2 regions of the Rahnella aceris genome follow, and region 1 is predicted to be linked to the other one. Evidence: predicted binding sites of a transcription regulator. Region 1 holds the regulator's gene; the other holds the start of a gene.
What was found. Region 1 encodes CRP, which controls carbon source genes, mostly activating them, when cyclic AMP is high. Its sites were predicted from a motif close to ATGTGANNNNNNTCACAT; they were not measured.

Region 2: a site for CRP is predicted at 3,407-3,424, ahead of aaeR (HTH-type transcriptional activator AaeR). Genes of this name have one in related genera too.

Annotation. Positions count from the first base shown of each region.
Region 1 covers NZ_JAADJV010000004.1:74,969-82,924, forward strand. The annotation lists gene GW591_RS18610 (phosphoribulokinase) at 1-466, shown strand, start outside; gene GW591_RS18615 (OsmC family protein) at 470-877, opposite strand; gene crp (cAMP-activated global transcriptional regulator CRP) at 1,240-1,872, shown strand; gene GW591_RS18625 (YccS/YhfK family putative transporter) at 1,934-4,009, shown strand; gene argD (bifunctional acetylornithine/succinyldiaminopimelate transaminase) at 4,709-5,926, opposite strand; gene GW591_RS18635 (aminodeoxychorismate synthase component II) at 6,050-6,625, opposite strand; gene GW591_RS18640 (putative adenosine monophosphate-protein transferase Fic) at 6,702-7,304, opposite strand; gene GW591_RS18645 (YhfG family protein) at 7,294-7,464, opposite strand; gene GW591_RS18650 (aldose 1-epimerase family protein) at 7,562-7,956, opposite strand, start outside.
Region 2 covers NZ_JAADJV010000002.1:561,247-569,202, forward strand. The annotation lists gene GW591_RS14935 (maltose acetyltransferase domain-containing protein) at 1-45, shown strand, start outside; gene aaeB (p-hydroxybenzoic acid efflux pump subunit AaeB) at 53-2,011, opposite strand; gene aaeA (p-hydroxybenzoic acid efflux pump subunit AaeA) at 2,022-2,957, opposite strand; gene aaeX (p-hydroxybenzoic acid efflux pump operon protein AaeX) at 2,965-3,168, opposite strand; gene aaeR (HTH-type transcriptional activator AaeR) at 3,442-4,380, shown strand; gene tldD (metalloprotease TldD) at 4,454-5,899, opposite strand; gene yhdP (AsmA2 domain-containing protein YhdP) at 6,041-7,956, opposite strand, start outside.

The DNA of each region.
Region 1 (7,956 bases):
TGTGGTGGCGGACAAAATTGACGTTGCCGCGCAGGTCGACCTGCTGGTCGGCGTAGTGCCTATCGTCAACCTCGAATGGATCCAGAAACTGGTGCGCGATACCGGCGAGCGCGGGCATTCCCGTGAAGCGGTGATGGATTCCGTCGTGCGTTCGATGGATGACTATATCAATTACATTACGCCGCAGTTTTCCCGCACACACATCAATTTCCAGCGGGTACCCACCATCGACACCTCGAACCCGTTTGCCGCCAAAGCCATTCCGTCACTGGATGAAAGCTTTGTGGTGATTCATTTTCAGGGACTGGATGACATCGATTTCCCGTATCTGCTGGCCATGCTGCAAGGGTCGTTTATCTCGCACATCAAAACACTGGTGGTGCCGGGCGGCAAAATGGGGCTGGCGATGGAGCTGATCATGGCGCCGCTGGTGCAGCGCCTGATGGAAGGCAAGAAGATCGAGTAAACTTTATTCGGCTGCAATCACTTCAAAGCTGTGGGTGATTGTGGCCGCTTTCCCCAGCATCAGAGACACAGAACAGTATTTTTCGGCAGACAGGCTGACTGCGCGTTCAACAATCTTATCGGTCAGATCCTTACCGGTGACGATAAAATGCAGATTGATGTGAGTGAACAGACGCGGCGCTTCTTCGCGGCGTTGTGAGGTCAGCTTCACTTCACAATCACGCACGTCATTACGACCTTTTTGCAAAATTGACACCACGTCGATTGCACTACACCCCCCTGCGGACATCAGTAACATTTCCATCGGGCTTGGGGCTTTATCACCCGCGTTTCCATCCATTGAAATCTGATGACCCGATGCAGACTCACCTAAAAATGTCAGTCCTTCAACCCATTTGACACGTGCATGCATGAACTATTCTCCCGGTGAATAAACTTGTCGAAATCTGCTCTCAGAGTACCCTTTCACCTAAAATCTGGCAACGTAACCCGATCGCCATCATGCTGAAGCGAGACAACAGAAGACAGCATCTCAAACCTGTGCTACAAACAAAGCCGAAACATACTTTCCAGTAAATTGCGGTGACGGTTTTTGCGGTTTAAGTACAGAACCCACGGTGATGACAGCAATAAACAGGCTGTTGCACTCCGACATCCGCTTGCAGCATTTCTGGAGAGTTATATGCTGAAAGGGCGCTTTGGATTTGAAGTGCCGTACAGGGAACTCTGAGCCCTGTGATTTTGGGCAGCGATAACAACAGAGGATAATAGCAAATGGTTCTCGGCAAGCCACAAACAGACCCGACTCTTGAATGGTTCCTGTCTCACTGTCATATACATAAGTATCCTTCTAAAAGTACGCTGATTCACCAGGGTGAAAAAGCCGAAACGCTTTACTACATCGTGAAAGGGTCAGTTGCTGTCCTGATTAAAGATGAAGAAGGCAAGGAAATGATACTGTCCTACCTTAACCAAGGTGACTTCATCGGTGAGCTGGGACTCTTCGAAGAAGGTCAGGAACGCAGTGCCTGGGTACGTGCTAAAACTGCCTGTGAAGTGGCTGAAATTTCATATAAAAAATTCCGCCAGCTGATTCAGGTTAACCCGGATATTCTGATGCGTCTCTCCGCGCAGATGGCCAACCGTCTGCAAGTGACGTCAGAGAAAGTCGGCAACCTTGCCTTCCTTGACGTTACCGGTCGTATCGCTCAAACCTTGCTCAATCTGGCTAAACAGCCTGATGCAATGACCCATCCGGACGGGATGCAAATCAAGATTACCCGCCAGGAAATTGGCCAAATCGTCGGTTGTTCACGTGAAACAGTCGGACGCATTCTCAAAATGCTGGAAGATCAAAGCCTGATCTCCGCACACGGTAAAACGATTGTCGTTTACGGCACACGTTAATCCCTCAAAAATTGGCGCGGCAAAACACTGTCGCGCCTTTTTTATGGGCTAAGCTTTACCCATGACGCTATGGCGAAGACTGTTTTACCATCCTGAAGTGAACTACGCGCTGCGCCAGACGCTGGTGTTGTGCTTGCCTGTTGGCATTTGCTGGCTGTTTGGCAATTTGCAAATGGGCCTGCTGTTTTCCCTCTGCCCGGCCTGTTGTAACATCGCCGGTCTGGATACCCCGCATAAACGCTTTTTCAAACGCCTGCTCGTCGGCGGTTCACTCTTTGCCGTGAGCAGCCTTCTGCTGCAACTGATGCTCGAAAGCTGGCATATACCGCTGCCGCTGATCATGCTGTCGCTGGCGTTACTGCTGGGCGTCACCGGTGAAATCAGCCCGCTGCATGCGCGCCTGCTGCCCGGTGCGCTGGTGGCGACTATCTTCACGCTGAGTATGGTGGGCGTGCGCCCGATGTGGCAGGCCCCGGTGTTGTTCGCCGCTGGCACAGCCTGGTACGGATTGTTTAACTGGGCGTGGTTTCGTATTTCGGAAGAACAGCCGATGCGCGAAACGCTCAGCCAGCTCTATCTGCAACTCGCGGATTATTTCGAAGCCAAGTACAGCCTGCTGACGCAACATACCGATCCCGAAACTGCGTTACCCCCACTGCTAACCCGCCAGCAGCAGGTTATCGACCTGATTGCCCTGCTTTATCAGCAATTACACATGTTGCCCCAGCACGGACATCATCATCACCATAAGCGGCTATTTCAGCGTTTTCAGGTGGCGCTCGATTTGCAGGAGCACATTACAGTGAGCCTGCATCAGCCGGAAGAAGTGCAGAAACTGGTGGAGGAAAGCCATGCCGAAGCGGTTATCCGCCGAAATGCGCAGGTGATTTCCACCCGTCTTCGGGTGATTGCCGACGATATTCTTTATCATCGTTTATCCGGGCGCTTTACGATGGCCAATGAGCTGACCGCGCTGGAGAAAATCGCCGCGCGCAACCCGGACAATCCGGTAGGTCAGTTTTGTTATTACCATTTCAGCCGCATTGCCCGTCTGTTACGCACACAGCGGCCGTTGTACAAACGTGACCTGATGAACACCCAGCCGCGTTTGCCCTTCTGGCCCGCGCTGAAAAGCTATCTTTCCTTCAAATCCGTGGCACTGCGTAATGCCGCACGTTTGGGCATTATTCTGGCGATTGGCAGCAGTCTGGGTCTGTTCTTCAATTTGCCCAAACCCTACTGGATCTTGCTGACTATCATGTTGGTCAGCCAGAACGGTTATAACGCCACGCGGGTGAGGATCCAGCACCGTGCACTCGGTACGCTGGCCGGATTGCTGATTGCCTCAGGCTTGCTCAAACTGGAACTGCCGGAAGGCACCACGCTGCTGTGCATGCTGCTGATCACCCTGTTGTCCTATACCGTTCTGCGCAAAAACTACGGACTGGCGATGGTCGGCATGACGGTGACTGCAGTGTATACCCTGCAATTGCTGGCGATGAACGGCGTGCATTTTCTGGTACCACGACTGGTCGATACCCTGATCGGCTGCGCGCTGGCCTTTGGTGGCACTATCTGGTTGTGGCCGCAATGGCAAAGCGGTTTGCTGCGCCAGAATGCACACCAGGCGCTGGAAATCTATCAGGACGCTATCCGCCTGCTGCTCGAGGAAAGCCCCGACACCGCCAAACTGGCGTACACCCGTATGCAGGTCAATCAGGCGCACAATAAGCTGTTCACTTCGCTAAATCAGGCGATGCAGGAGCCGGGTTTTAACTCACATTATCTGGCGGATATGCGTTTGTGGGTGACGCACAGTCAGTTTGTGGTTGAGCATATCAACGCGATGACGATCCTCGCCCGCGAGCATTACATGCTGCCGGAAAAACTGGCGACGGAGTATTTACAGACCTGCGAAATCGCGCTGCAAAGCTGTCAGCAACGACTGCTCTACGACGGGCCGGGCAGCGAGAACAACCTGTTTAATGCGCCGGAACTTCACCCGGATATGCCACTGACCGAAATGGAACGCCATCTGCGGCGCGTAATTTCACATCTCAGCGTGATGCATACCATCTCGTCACTGGCGTGGAAGCAGAGGCCGCATCATGGGATCTGGCTGACGCGGCGGGCGTGAAGGGGGAGACCCCTTTCAAATCCCCTTTTTACTGGCTTGCAGTCAGACTGCTTTTTAAAGCTAATCGGAGAATATTTCGGTTTCTCAAGTGCGGGGACCGCGCACTGACGGCTTAAAATGGATTGAGAAAGTTTCGGTTTCTCAATTGCCGAGCTCGCTTAACTCACCGCGCCGAAACCGACCAAAGGAGGAAAGTGCTTTTCCTCCTTTGGATTCCTCCTCGCTTTTTCAACACGCGCTCCGCTTGCTGGCTATGTTTCAGCAACCGCGGTGACAGGCTTGAAATCTTGCCGCGTTGCGGTTCCCTCTCTCGGTCCTGAAGCCCTGGGTCTTCAGGCCGCTCCGTTCGGCAAGATTTCTGAATCGCCCGCAGGATCTCAAATTCAACGGCAGATTGTCTTTTATCTTTTAAATAAGTTGATTGGCGTGCTCAAAATTCAGCTGAACGGAGCGGCTTCGAGACCTTTGGCTCGAAGACCGAGAGAAGGCAGTGCGAAGCACCTGGATTTGCGCCACTCACTCATACACCAGAACATGTCCGTCGTGCCTGCGGCAGCGCGCAGTAAAAAAGCGAGGGGAGTGCAGAGGGAAAAAGCACTTTTCCCTCTTGGTCGGTTTCGGCGCGAGAGGCCATGTGATAAATGTTAGTGAGAAACCGAAATTGTCTCGATCAAGCGTTTCAAGACGGGGGCGTGGGGATCACCCCCCGCAAACTTTCCCCACGGCTTTCTCAAACCTTTCCATCCCTTCTTCAATATCCGCGAAGTCGATAACAAGCGATGGCGCAAACCGCATCACGTTTGGTCCGGCGACCAGCATCATCAATCCGAATTCTGCTGCAGCGGCATGGAATTCTCCGGCGCGGTTTTTATACGCATCAGAAAGCTCGGCGCCGATCAGCAAACCCTGGCCGCGGAACTCGCTGAAGATGTGATATTTCTGGTTGATGGCCTCCAGCGCGCTGATGAATTTCTCGCGACGCTCGTTGATCCCGGCCAGCACGTCTGGCGTATTGATGATATCCAGCGCGGCTTCGGCGACGGCGCAGGCCAGCGGGTTACCGCCGTAGGTGGTGCCGTGTTTGCCCGGTTCCATCACCGAGGCCACGTCTTCGGTTGCCAGCATGGCGGAAACCGGGAAACCGCCGCCGAGCGCTTTGGCAGTGGTCAGGATGTCCGGCGTCACGCCGTAATGCATGTAGCTGAACAACTTGCCGCTGCGCCCCATGCCGCTTTGTACTTCATCCAGCACCAGCAGCGCCTGATGTTTGTCACAAAGCTCACGCAGACCTTGCAGAAACGCTTTGGTCGCAGGTGTGACACCGCCCTCCCCTTGCACAGGCTCGACAACAATGGCGCAGGTGTGGTCGTCGATCACCGCTTTTACGGCATCCAGATCATTGAACGGCACGTGCACAATATCAGCGGGTTTCGGGCCGAAGCCGTCGGAGTATTTCGGCTGGCCACCCACGGAAACCGTGAACAGCGTGCGACCGTGGAAGGCATTATGGAAAGCGATGATCTTACTTTTGTACGGGCTGTGACGGTGCGAGGCGTAATAGCGCGCCAGTTTAAAGGCCGCTTCGTTGGCTTCAGCGCCGGAGTTGGCGAAGAATACGCGGTCGGCAAAGGTGGCGTCGATCAGCTTCTGCGCCAGTCGAAGGGCGGGTTCATTGGTAAATACGTTACTGACATGCCACAGGGTTTCGCCCTGCTCGTGCAATGCTTTCACCAGTGCCGGATGGCAATGTCCAAGCGCCGTCACAGCGATACCCCCGGCGAAATCAACGTACTCGTTCCCTTGCTGATCCCACACGCGACTGCCTTTACCTTTCACGGGAATGAATTTCGCAGGTGAATAAACCGGCAAAATAACTTTATCGAATGTGCCCCGATCTACCGATGATTTTTCCGCCATTACCCTTCTCCCTCACGACCATTGATATGAAAATATAATCACAAAATATGCATAAAAAATCACATACAGGCAAACAGAAATCGCATCTGATGGGTAAGTAATTTTTTCAGCAATATTAACTGATTAGATTTTAAGGAAATTATCCAAAAGCTGATGCCCCTGCTCGCTCAAAATGCTTTCAGGATGGAACTGAACGCCATGCAGCGGCAAGGTTTTGTGCATGATGCCCATAATGTCGTCACGACCACCATCCCGTTCTGTCCATGCAGTAACCTCGAAACAATCGGGCAGCGTCTGTGGCGCGACCACCAGCGAATGGTAGCGCGTCACGGTCAGCGGATTATTCAGCCCGGTAAAGACACTCCTGCCGGTATGGCGGACAGGGGATGTTTTGCCGTGAATGGCCTGCCGGGCGCGGACGATGCTCGCGCCGAACGCCTGCGCCATCGCCTGATGCCCGAGGCACACGCCAAGTATCGGTAAACGGTCGGAGAAATGGGCAATCGCTTGCAGGGAAATGCCAGCCTGATCAGGCGTACACGGGCCGGGAGAAATCACCAGATGTGAGGGGGAAAGCTGTTCAATGTCGGTGAGCGTCAGCTGATCATTACGCATCACTTTCACCTCTGCACCTAACTCGCAAAAATATTGATAGAGGTTGTAGGTGAAGGAATCGTAGTTGTCGATCAGCAGCAGCATAGTGTACCCGGTAAAAGTCGGAAAATTTACCGGGCAATTCTACGCATTTTTCAGCTCAGGCTCAGTATTTTGTCGATCAATGTTCTTCCGGGATTTCACTGACAACAGTATTAAAAATTGCCACCAGCTCGGATTCATCACCAAACACCGCCGTTTTATTGGCCGCCAGCCAGCGCTCACGATCCACTTTGGACCAGTCAATATCGTAGCCAGCATGAATGACCAGTTGCTCGATGAAGATCCGCAGCGCACGTCCGTTACCTTCGCGGAACGGATGCAGCAGATTCAGGCCGGTGTAATAGTGAGCCAGACGCTCAGCGAGATTATCCAGGGGTAACCCGACCAGAAACGCTTCTTCTTCAAGCTCCTGCATCAGCGCGTTGCCCTCTTTTTCGATATATTCGAAATGGCAAAACTGAGTGTCATCCTTGTAGATATCGATTTCACGGAACTCGCCTGCCCAGGCGTAAATATCCTGGAACAAAGACAGATGCACCGCACACATATGCGGCAGTCCCATCACCGCAGGCCCAAGCGGCATCGCTGACGCGCGCAGGGCAGTAAATGCGAGTTCGGCCTGCAACAGACGATGTTCTTCACGGATTTCCAGCCGGTTTTTCAGCACATTGATGCCGGTATAATAGTAAGGGTCGGCACCGGGCACGAGTTTATCGTTCATAGTGCTTCCTCAGTTCGGTGAGGCGTTGTGAAATTTGTTCGTTGTCTAACGTGATAACCTCAACCTGCAAACCATCCAGCGCGCTACTGGCCTGAAAGTTCTGCCGCTGACGTTCGCGAAAAAGTTTTTCCTGCTGCCTGAGTGTCAATTTCTTCGCCATTATTTCCTCCCTGGGTACAGCCATTCGGGCACATACCTTGTGGAGTTAAGTATAGACAGAGAAAAAAGGGCGCCAGCTTCAGCGCCCTAAACTCGGATTATTCAACAGCGATAGGGGTCTCGTTCACGTCTGTTTTATGATCTGCCTGAAGCGTTTTCACGCGATCCTCAAGCTGTTTCACCGCCTGCGCATCCGGCAGAAGTGAATATTTCAGTTCAAACACCGTGCTCTGGCCGGGTTGCAGTTGTTTTACGCGGCCTTGTTTACGTTCGATAGTGACCGGATACGCATAGTTGGTGCCCGGTTCGATACCCGTAACGTAACCCTGCTTCAGAGTGTCGGTGTTTTTCCACAGCGTCAGCAGCGGCAACTGATGGGTATCGAATTCAATCGATGCTCCTTTGTTGCCCGCTTTGTTCACTACGCCAGCAATGGTTTTACCCTGTGCATCCGCCAGCGGAACCATGTTAAAGACCATCTCGTCGAAGCCTT
Region 2 (7,956 bases), on a different contig from region 1:
TTACGTCCGATCACCGCCAGCGACCGTGAGGCTTTCCTGAAATAGCCGCCGGTCAGGCCAGGAACGCGTGCTGATAACGTTGCAGCATGTCAGTGAGGCGCCTTACCGGCTCGGTCACTTTCAGTGGTGCGTCGTACTCGACCAGTTTCTCCTGATACTCACCCAGCTCTTTCAGTAACCGCTGATAATAATAGGTGCGCTTGCCTTCACCTGAAGCAGAGACCACGTGATCGGCCGTATTACGGATTTTCTTGTGGAATGCCGACAGCTCATCATTCACCGGCACTTCTGCCAGTTTCATGCGCTGGTGCGCGATAATCAGCATCAGCGCCAGACGGTATTTACCAATATCGTTCGGGAACATCACCAGCAACTGGTTCAGCTGATGATAAAGCGCCGGAAGATGGTTTTCACGACGCCGGTACGCTTTGGTGGTCAGCGCCGATACCGCGCTGCTCATAAAGCGGTTAAGCAGCGTACGCCCGGTTTTCTCGCGAGACTTGTCGCGCACAATCAGCAACACCGCCATCGCGATCACCGTACCGATCGCCTGCCCCATCGCGTTATCCAGAAACGACGTGACGTTAAAAACCATCGGATTGCTGAGCACCAGAATATTAATGGTGCCCGCCAGCAATCCGAGCATACCGAGACGGCGCTTGGTCACTTCGATACCGATAAAGAAGGTGAAGATCCCCAGCATCAGACACAGCAGGAACAGGCTCTGCTGCGTTGCGGGCATGATCAGCATAAACATCATCGAGCCGACCGGAATCGCCAGCAACATGCCGATAATGAAATCCATCGCCATGCCTTTCGGGTTCGGCGTACGCATTGCCAGCGAAGTCACCACTGCGATGATAATCACGCAACCACTGGCTGAGGTCCAGCCGGTCCACAGCCACATCAGGCAGCCGATGGTTGTCGCCGTGAAGGTTCTCAGGCCGTTGACCAGCGCATGGTGACGTTCTGCTGAAACAGGCCGCACCACCACTTCGCCATCGAGCACCCCGCTTTCAATGGCGCTGATACTGCTGTTGGTCTGGATGCCTTTCATCAGCAACAGCGCACGGGTTCCGGCGCCGGTCCAGGCGCTGACCGTCATCAGTACGTTGTCGCTGTGCATGCCGGTAATCATCTGGCGTAATTGTTTCAGTCTGCGATGCACATCCGCCACGTTTTCAGCGGGTTCAGCAAACAATGCTTTCAGTTCAGGCGAGACCCGTTCCGGAGAGCTTTGCATAATCAGATAGGTTTCGCACGCCTGGGTGATCATGCTCAGCGAGGTGCTGTGCAGCGCTTTCAGGCGCCGATTACACCGCTGCCAGCGCGACGACTCCATCATCAGACTACCGCGCATCCCGTTCAGCGCGGTCGTGCTTTTCACCAGGTTATTCCAGGACTTATCGATTTCTTCCTTCGTCCCGCTATTCACGCAAATCCGCATCAGCGCAAACTGATCCAACATCAGCTGACTGACGGCACGGTCAATATCTTTTTTGATGGAACGGGGGGAGAACAACAGGTCAGCGACGATAGCGCAACAAATCCCGATAACGATTTCACTGCAACGCTCAACCGCAAACTGCGGAGTTTGCAAAGGCGAGCTGGCGGAAGTCACCACGATAATCAGCGCGGTATAACCAGCCAGACCCAGCGCATACGAGTTCTCGATACGAACCAGCGACGACCACCAGGTGCACACGCCCGCCCAGATGCAGCATAACAGCAGCATAACGACCGGTGCGCGGGCGGTAGCAATCACGATCACCAGCGCCGCGATACAGCCGATAAAGGTGCCGATAACCCGCAGAAAACCACGATGACGAATAGCACCGGCAAAGGGTTCGCCACCCGCCGCCAGCGCAGGTCCCGACGTTACGATCGCGGCAGTCATGGCCGACCAGCGCGGGGTTTCGAGTTGCAGATAGAACCCGAGAACCAGTGCGCCGAGGATCGCGAACGTCAGCTTGCAGGCAAAACGTACGCGCGGGATAAGTACGCTATTCATCTTTCCGGCCTTAACCAAACTCTCTCAGACGGTGCAGGAGGCGAAGGAACGGGGATCCTTCATCTTGTTTACGGTCATGGCTGCCGGTAATCACGACCGTCGCCGTGGTACCTGCCGGATAAGGATGTTGCTGGTCTTTGTCATCAAGCAGGATTTTCACTGGCACACGCTGTGCCAGACGCACCCATTCAAGGTTGCTGTCGATGGTCGCCAGACCGTTGGTCGCCGCAGAAGAGGAGCTGTTCGTCACCGCCGCCGCTACGCTGTCGACCGTACCGTGCATAATACGGTTGCTGCCGAGCGGCGTGATTTCCGCACGATCCCCTTTTTTCAGCCCCGGCAGTTTGGTTTCTTCCAGATACGCCAGAATGTAGAAGGAATTTTTCTTCACCAGCGCCACGGCAGTCGAACCCCGGTTAATGTAGTTGCCCGGATGAACGGTCAGGTTAGTTACCCAGCCATCAGCAGGTGCGACAACCACGGTCCGTTCCAGATCCAGCACCGCCAGATCCCGTGCAGCCTGCGCTTTCGCCAGCTGATGTTCAGCGGTTTGCAGCACGTTATTGGCCTGATCGATTTCTTCCTGCGACATGGCCTGTACGCCCAGTTTCACACGACGTCCGGCCTCGCGCTTTTTCTCAGAAGCCAGCGCCTGGTAATACGCGACGTCAGCACTCGCTTCGTCCAGCGCCTGCTGGTAGCGCGGCTGGTCAATTTTGAACAGTACCTGGCCTTTTTTCACCAGTTGGTTATCCGTTACTGGCACATCGGTAATCAGACCGGTGACATCGGGCGCGATGGACACAACGTCAGCGGTAAACTTGGCATCACGGGTCCATGGAGATTCTGTATAGAACGCCCAGGCTTTGAAGATTGCGATGACAGCCAGCACGACAAGAATCAACGTTATTGTGTAACGTATTATTTTTATGGAGAAATTTTTCACAACGCCCTCAGACGAACATGCAGGAGATCAGGTAGAAAAGACAGCAGTACAACGCTGTGTTGAACAATGCCGGGTGCCAGACAAAATCATAAATTCCGGTGGGTTGCAATATGCGCCGCAGCAGGAAAAACACCACCAGCGCCAACAATATTTCAAAAAACACCGGAGGAAACGACAATCCGAAAATCACCATTACCGGAAGCAAACTCATCAAAAATTCCTTACATTATTACGACGGACAAACACATATCGTCCCGCGCACGCATTATTCGTTATTTTAGGCAACGGCACGCGACCCCGGAGAAAATAATTCAACGGGAGCAGAGCAATGAAGCTGCAGAGTTGCCAGGGAAGTGTGCGAAGGTAAGCATGATGTCAGGAAAACTGAAACCTGAGCTTTATCGCCCGGAAGGGTATATTAGCGTGCTTATTATCAACAGATCAACGTTCTGTGATCTAAATCACTTTTAAGCCAGAGTTAACAATGGACCGATTAAAACGCATGTCGATCTTTGCTCAGGTCGTGGAAAGCGGCTCCTTCACGGCGGCCGCACGACGCCTCGACATGAGCGTTTCTGCCATCAGCCAGACGATTTCAAAGCTGGAAAATGACTTACAAATCAAATTACTAAACCGTAGCACCCGCAGCATCGGCCTGACAGAAGCCGGTAAACTCTATTATCAGGGTTGCCGGAAAATGTTGCACGACGTACGTGAAGTGCATGAACAATTGTATGCCTTCAACAACACCCCGACCGGAACATTACGCATCGGCAGTTCATCGACGATGGCACAAAATGTTCTTGCCGCGATGACTGCGGAAATGCTCACCGAATACCCCGGTCTGACGGTGAATCTGGTGACTGGCATTCCGGCACCAGACCTGATCGCTGACGGACTGGACGTGGTGATCCGCGTCGGCGCGTTGCAGGATTCCAGCCTGTTCTGCACCCGCTTAGGCTCAATGCCGATGGTGGTGTGTGCGGCGCGCAGTTATCTGGCACAACACGGCACGCCGGAGAAACCCGCCGATATGGTGAATTTCTCCTGGCTGGAATACAGCGTCCGCCCGGACAGTGAATTTGAACTGATCGCCCCCGAAGGTGTTTCAACCCGTATTACACCGCAAGGCCGCTTCGTGACTAACGACTCGCAGACCATGATCCGCTGGCTGAAAGCCGGTGTCGGTATCGCGTATGTTCCGCTGATGTGGGTGATTGAGGAGATTAATGCCGGTGAGGTGGAGATTCTGTTCAGGCGCTATCAGTCCGATCCGCGCCCGGTTTACGCGCTGTATACTGAAAAGGACAAACTGCCGCTGAAAGTGCAGGTCTGTATTGATTATCTGACGGATTATTTCAAACGGGTAAGCAAGGTGTATCAGGGATACCGGCAGGGCAAGAAAGTGACTCAGTGGAATTGAGTTCGTATCAAACCAAAAACCCACCTGACCTCCCCTTGTGAAAGGGGAGGGATAACACCGAAATAATCTTCTGCTACGCAGTGCCGCCGACGGTGAGATTATCCAGTTTCAGGGTAGGCTGACCGACCCCGACCGGCAGGCTCTGGCCTTCTTTACCACACACACCGACGCCTTTATCGAGCGCCAGATCGTTGCCGACCATGGAAATCTGTTGCATCGCTTCAATGCCCGAGCCGATCAGCGTCGCGCCTTTCACCGGTTTGGTGATGCGGCCTTTTTCGATCAGATAAGCTTCGGAGGTAGAGAACACGAATTTACCCGAAGTAATATCCACCTGACCGCCGCCGAAGTTTGGCGCATACAGGCCAAATTCTACGCTACTGATAATGTCTTCCGGCGTTGATTTCCCGGCCAGCATATAGGTGTTGGTCATACGCGGCATCGGCAGATGTGCGTAAGATTCGCGGCGGCCGTTACCGGTCGGCGCAACGCCCATCAGGCGCGCATTCAGTTTGTCTTGCATGTAGCCTTTCAGCACGCCGTTTTCGATCAGCACGTTGTACTGCCCCGGCACACCTTCGTCGTCAATCGCCAGTGAACCGCGCAGACCCGGCAGGGTGCCGTCGTCCACTACGGTACACAGTTCAGAAGCCACCCGTTTGCCCATCTGACCGCTAAATACAGAGGTTCCGCGACGGTTGAAGTCACCTTCCAGACCGTGGCCTACCGCCTCATGTAACAGCACACCTGGCCAGCCTGCGCCCAGCACCACCGGCATGCCACCCGCCGGGGCGGCGACTGCCGTCAGATTCAGCAACGCCATACGCACGGCATCACGGGCAAAAGCTTCCGCACGCACTTCACCGTTAACGGTTTCGAGGAAGTAGTCATAACCAACACGACCGCCGCCGCCACTTGAGCCACGCTCACGACGTCCGTCCTGTTCAACCAGAACGCTCACGGACAGACGCACCAGCGGGCGAATGTCTGCCGCCAGCGTGCCGTCGGTGGCTGCCACCAGGATGTTTTCATACACGCCGGTGATGCTGGCACTGACTTCCTGCACGCGCTTATCGGCCGCACGGGCAATTTTGTCGACGCGGTGCAGCAGTTCGATTTTTGCTTCGCGTGACAGGCTTTGCAGCGGATCCAGCGGAGAATAAAGAGATTTATAGGCAATTTCGCCCAGCGTATGCGCTTTGCCATTGCCCTGGTCGCGGACAATGCTGCGGGCAGCTGTTGCACTCAGGTTCAGGGCATTCAGCGTGATTTGGTCAGCATAAGCAAAACCGGTTTTTTCACCGCTTACCGCACGAACACCAACGCCCTGATCGATATTGTAAGAACCGTCTTTGATGATGCTGTCTTCGATCACCCAGCTTTCATGGAAACTGGACTGGAAAAAGAGATCGGCATAATCAAGACGACGTTCAGACAACTGGCCCAAAATGGAAAACAGATCCTGATGACTCAGATTATTAGCAGTTAGTAACTGCTCACTGACTAAGGCCAGACTCATAGATGTTCACTCTCTTTTAGACGACAATCCGGCGTGCAGACTGTGGTCTACACAGTCTGCACGCCGGACAATCCATTGTTACAAGGTTATTAACAGCCTAACACAGCATGAACGAGGTTTCCTGCCACCTTCACGGTGGCGTTACTGTGCGGCGGCGGCTTTTGGATGTTCAACCGGTTTACGCAGAATTTCGTTGATACGGGGTTCTGCGATAGTGCCGTCAATCTGATAGCGGATAAGCGAGATTTTATTCCACAGCGGTGCCAGCACTTTACTGGCAGCGAAGACTGCAACGCCGACTACCGGGTTGATGACGAACGCCGTCGCCACACCTACTGTGGCGGAAATTTCCGGCGCAATGACCGCTTCGAGATCCAATTGCTGATTCACGAAATTGACCTTCCCGGTGATGGCGATATCTGCTTCCAGTCCGTCAACCAGCAGATCGTCGGTATGAAGTACGCCGTCTTTAATCCAGGCCGTGGATTTGATGGAGTCAAAATAGAAGCCCTGGCCAAAGGTATCGCTGAAATCAAGACGCAGTTTGCGCAGCAGCGCATCGAAGCTGACCAGTCGCAGCAATTGTCCGGCGCGGCCCGTGCCGACATCCGCAATTTCGCCTTTGCCCAGCGTGTTTTTCAGGGTGCCGTTCAGTGTGCTGATATCTGGCTTCCACGGCACGGATTTCCAGTGCAAATCAAAGTTAACGTCAAACGGCGCGCCTTTCAGTGGTGTAGTCACGCCAAAGAATGACATGGCCTGCTCAATATTCTTACCGGTCAGCTTGCCTTTCAGGCCGGTGTTTTCGCCCTGCCCGTTCTGCCTCCAGTCGCCCTGCACGTCGAGACGTGCCACGCCGGTATCTATCAGACCGTTACGCAGCATCAGTTGATCGCCTTGCGGTGTCAGGTCAGCATTCACTTTGCGGAAGTTCTGGCCGAGGAACCAGCAGGCTTCACAACGCAGTTGCAATGCCGGCCAGCTGGCAAACGAAATTTTTTCAGTAGCAAACGGATTACCGCCCGGCTGACCGCTGCTGGCCACATCCGCGACCGTCCATTGCGGATTGAAATAGACGTATTTCAGATTAGCCAGCCACGGACCGTTGTCATTCATGTTCAGCCTGCCATCGATTTCCTTACCTTTGGCAGTGACCTCCATGCCCTGATGCCCTTGTACCGAGGTGAGGGTCAGGTCATTCCAGACCTGTCCGCCCAGTGTCAGCGCAGGCGTTGTCAGGATAATCTGGTGCGGGAAGCTGAAACCGGCCAGTTTAGTAGTAGTGTCCTGCGTCGCTTTATCCGGTGACAGCAAACCCAGCCAGCTTTCACCATCAAGTGCGGGCAGATGGAGCGTCAGACTGCTGTCATCCGGCAATGGAGGCGTTTTTTTGCTGTTTGCCTGCCACGATGCGCGATCGAGTTTCAGTTGTTTACCCAGCAGCCAGCGGCTGTTGAAATGATCTTTGCCCGCCAGCACACCTTGCAGATTAAAACTGTGCAGGTCGCCTTTGACATTCACCACCAGCGGCAGCGGATGACCGGCTTTCTTGCTCAACGGATCGGGTAAGTGACTGCTCACATCTTTCAGATCGGCGTTTACATCGACGGTATAGGTCGGGGTGCCTTTGTGCGGCAGCGTAATATTGACGTCGCCTTTCCACGGTGTACCACCCGAAATTTTACTGGCTGCTGCCGCTGGCAAGCCGGGGATTTTGGACAGTTGCCAGTTGGCATCCAGCCCGACCTGAACCTTGAAATCATCCGGCAGTTCCTGCGTGCTGAACATCACGTTGACCGGTTGCCCGAACCAGTTACCGGTAAGCCGGTTACTTTGCAGGTTGCCGTTGTCATAACTGAACTGGCCACTGAGCTGACTGATTTTGCTGTTCAGCGGTTTAATAAACAGACTGTTGTTATTGAGCGTGACGCCACCGGATGCACGCACAAGTTCACCATCGAGCGGAATATCCAGATGTAAGCGACCATTCACTTCGCCGCCAATCTGCAATTCCTGTAGCGCGGAGCCCAGCGAGTCATGCAACGGCGTATCCATGA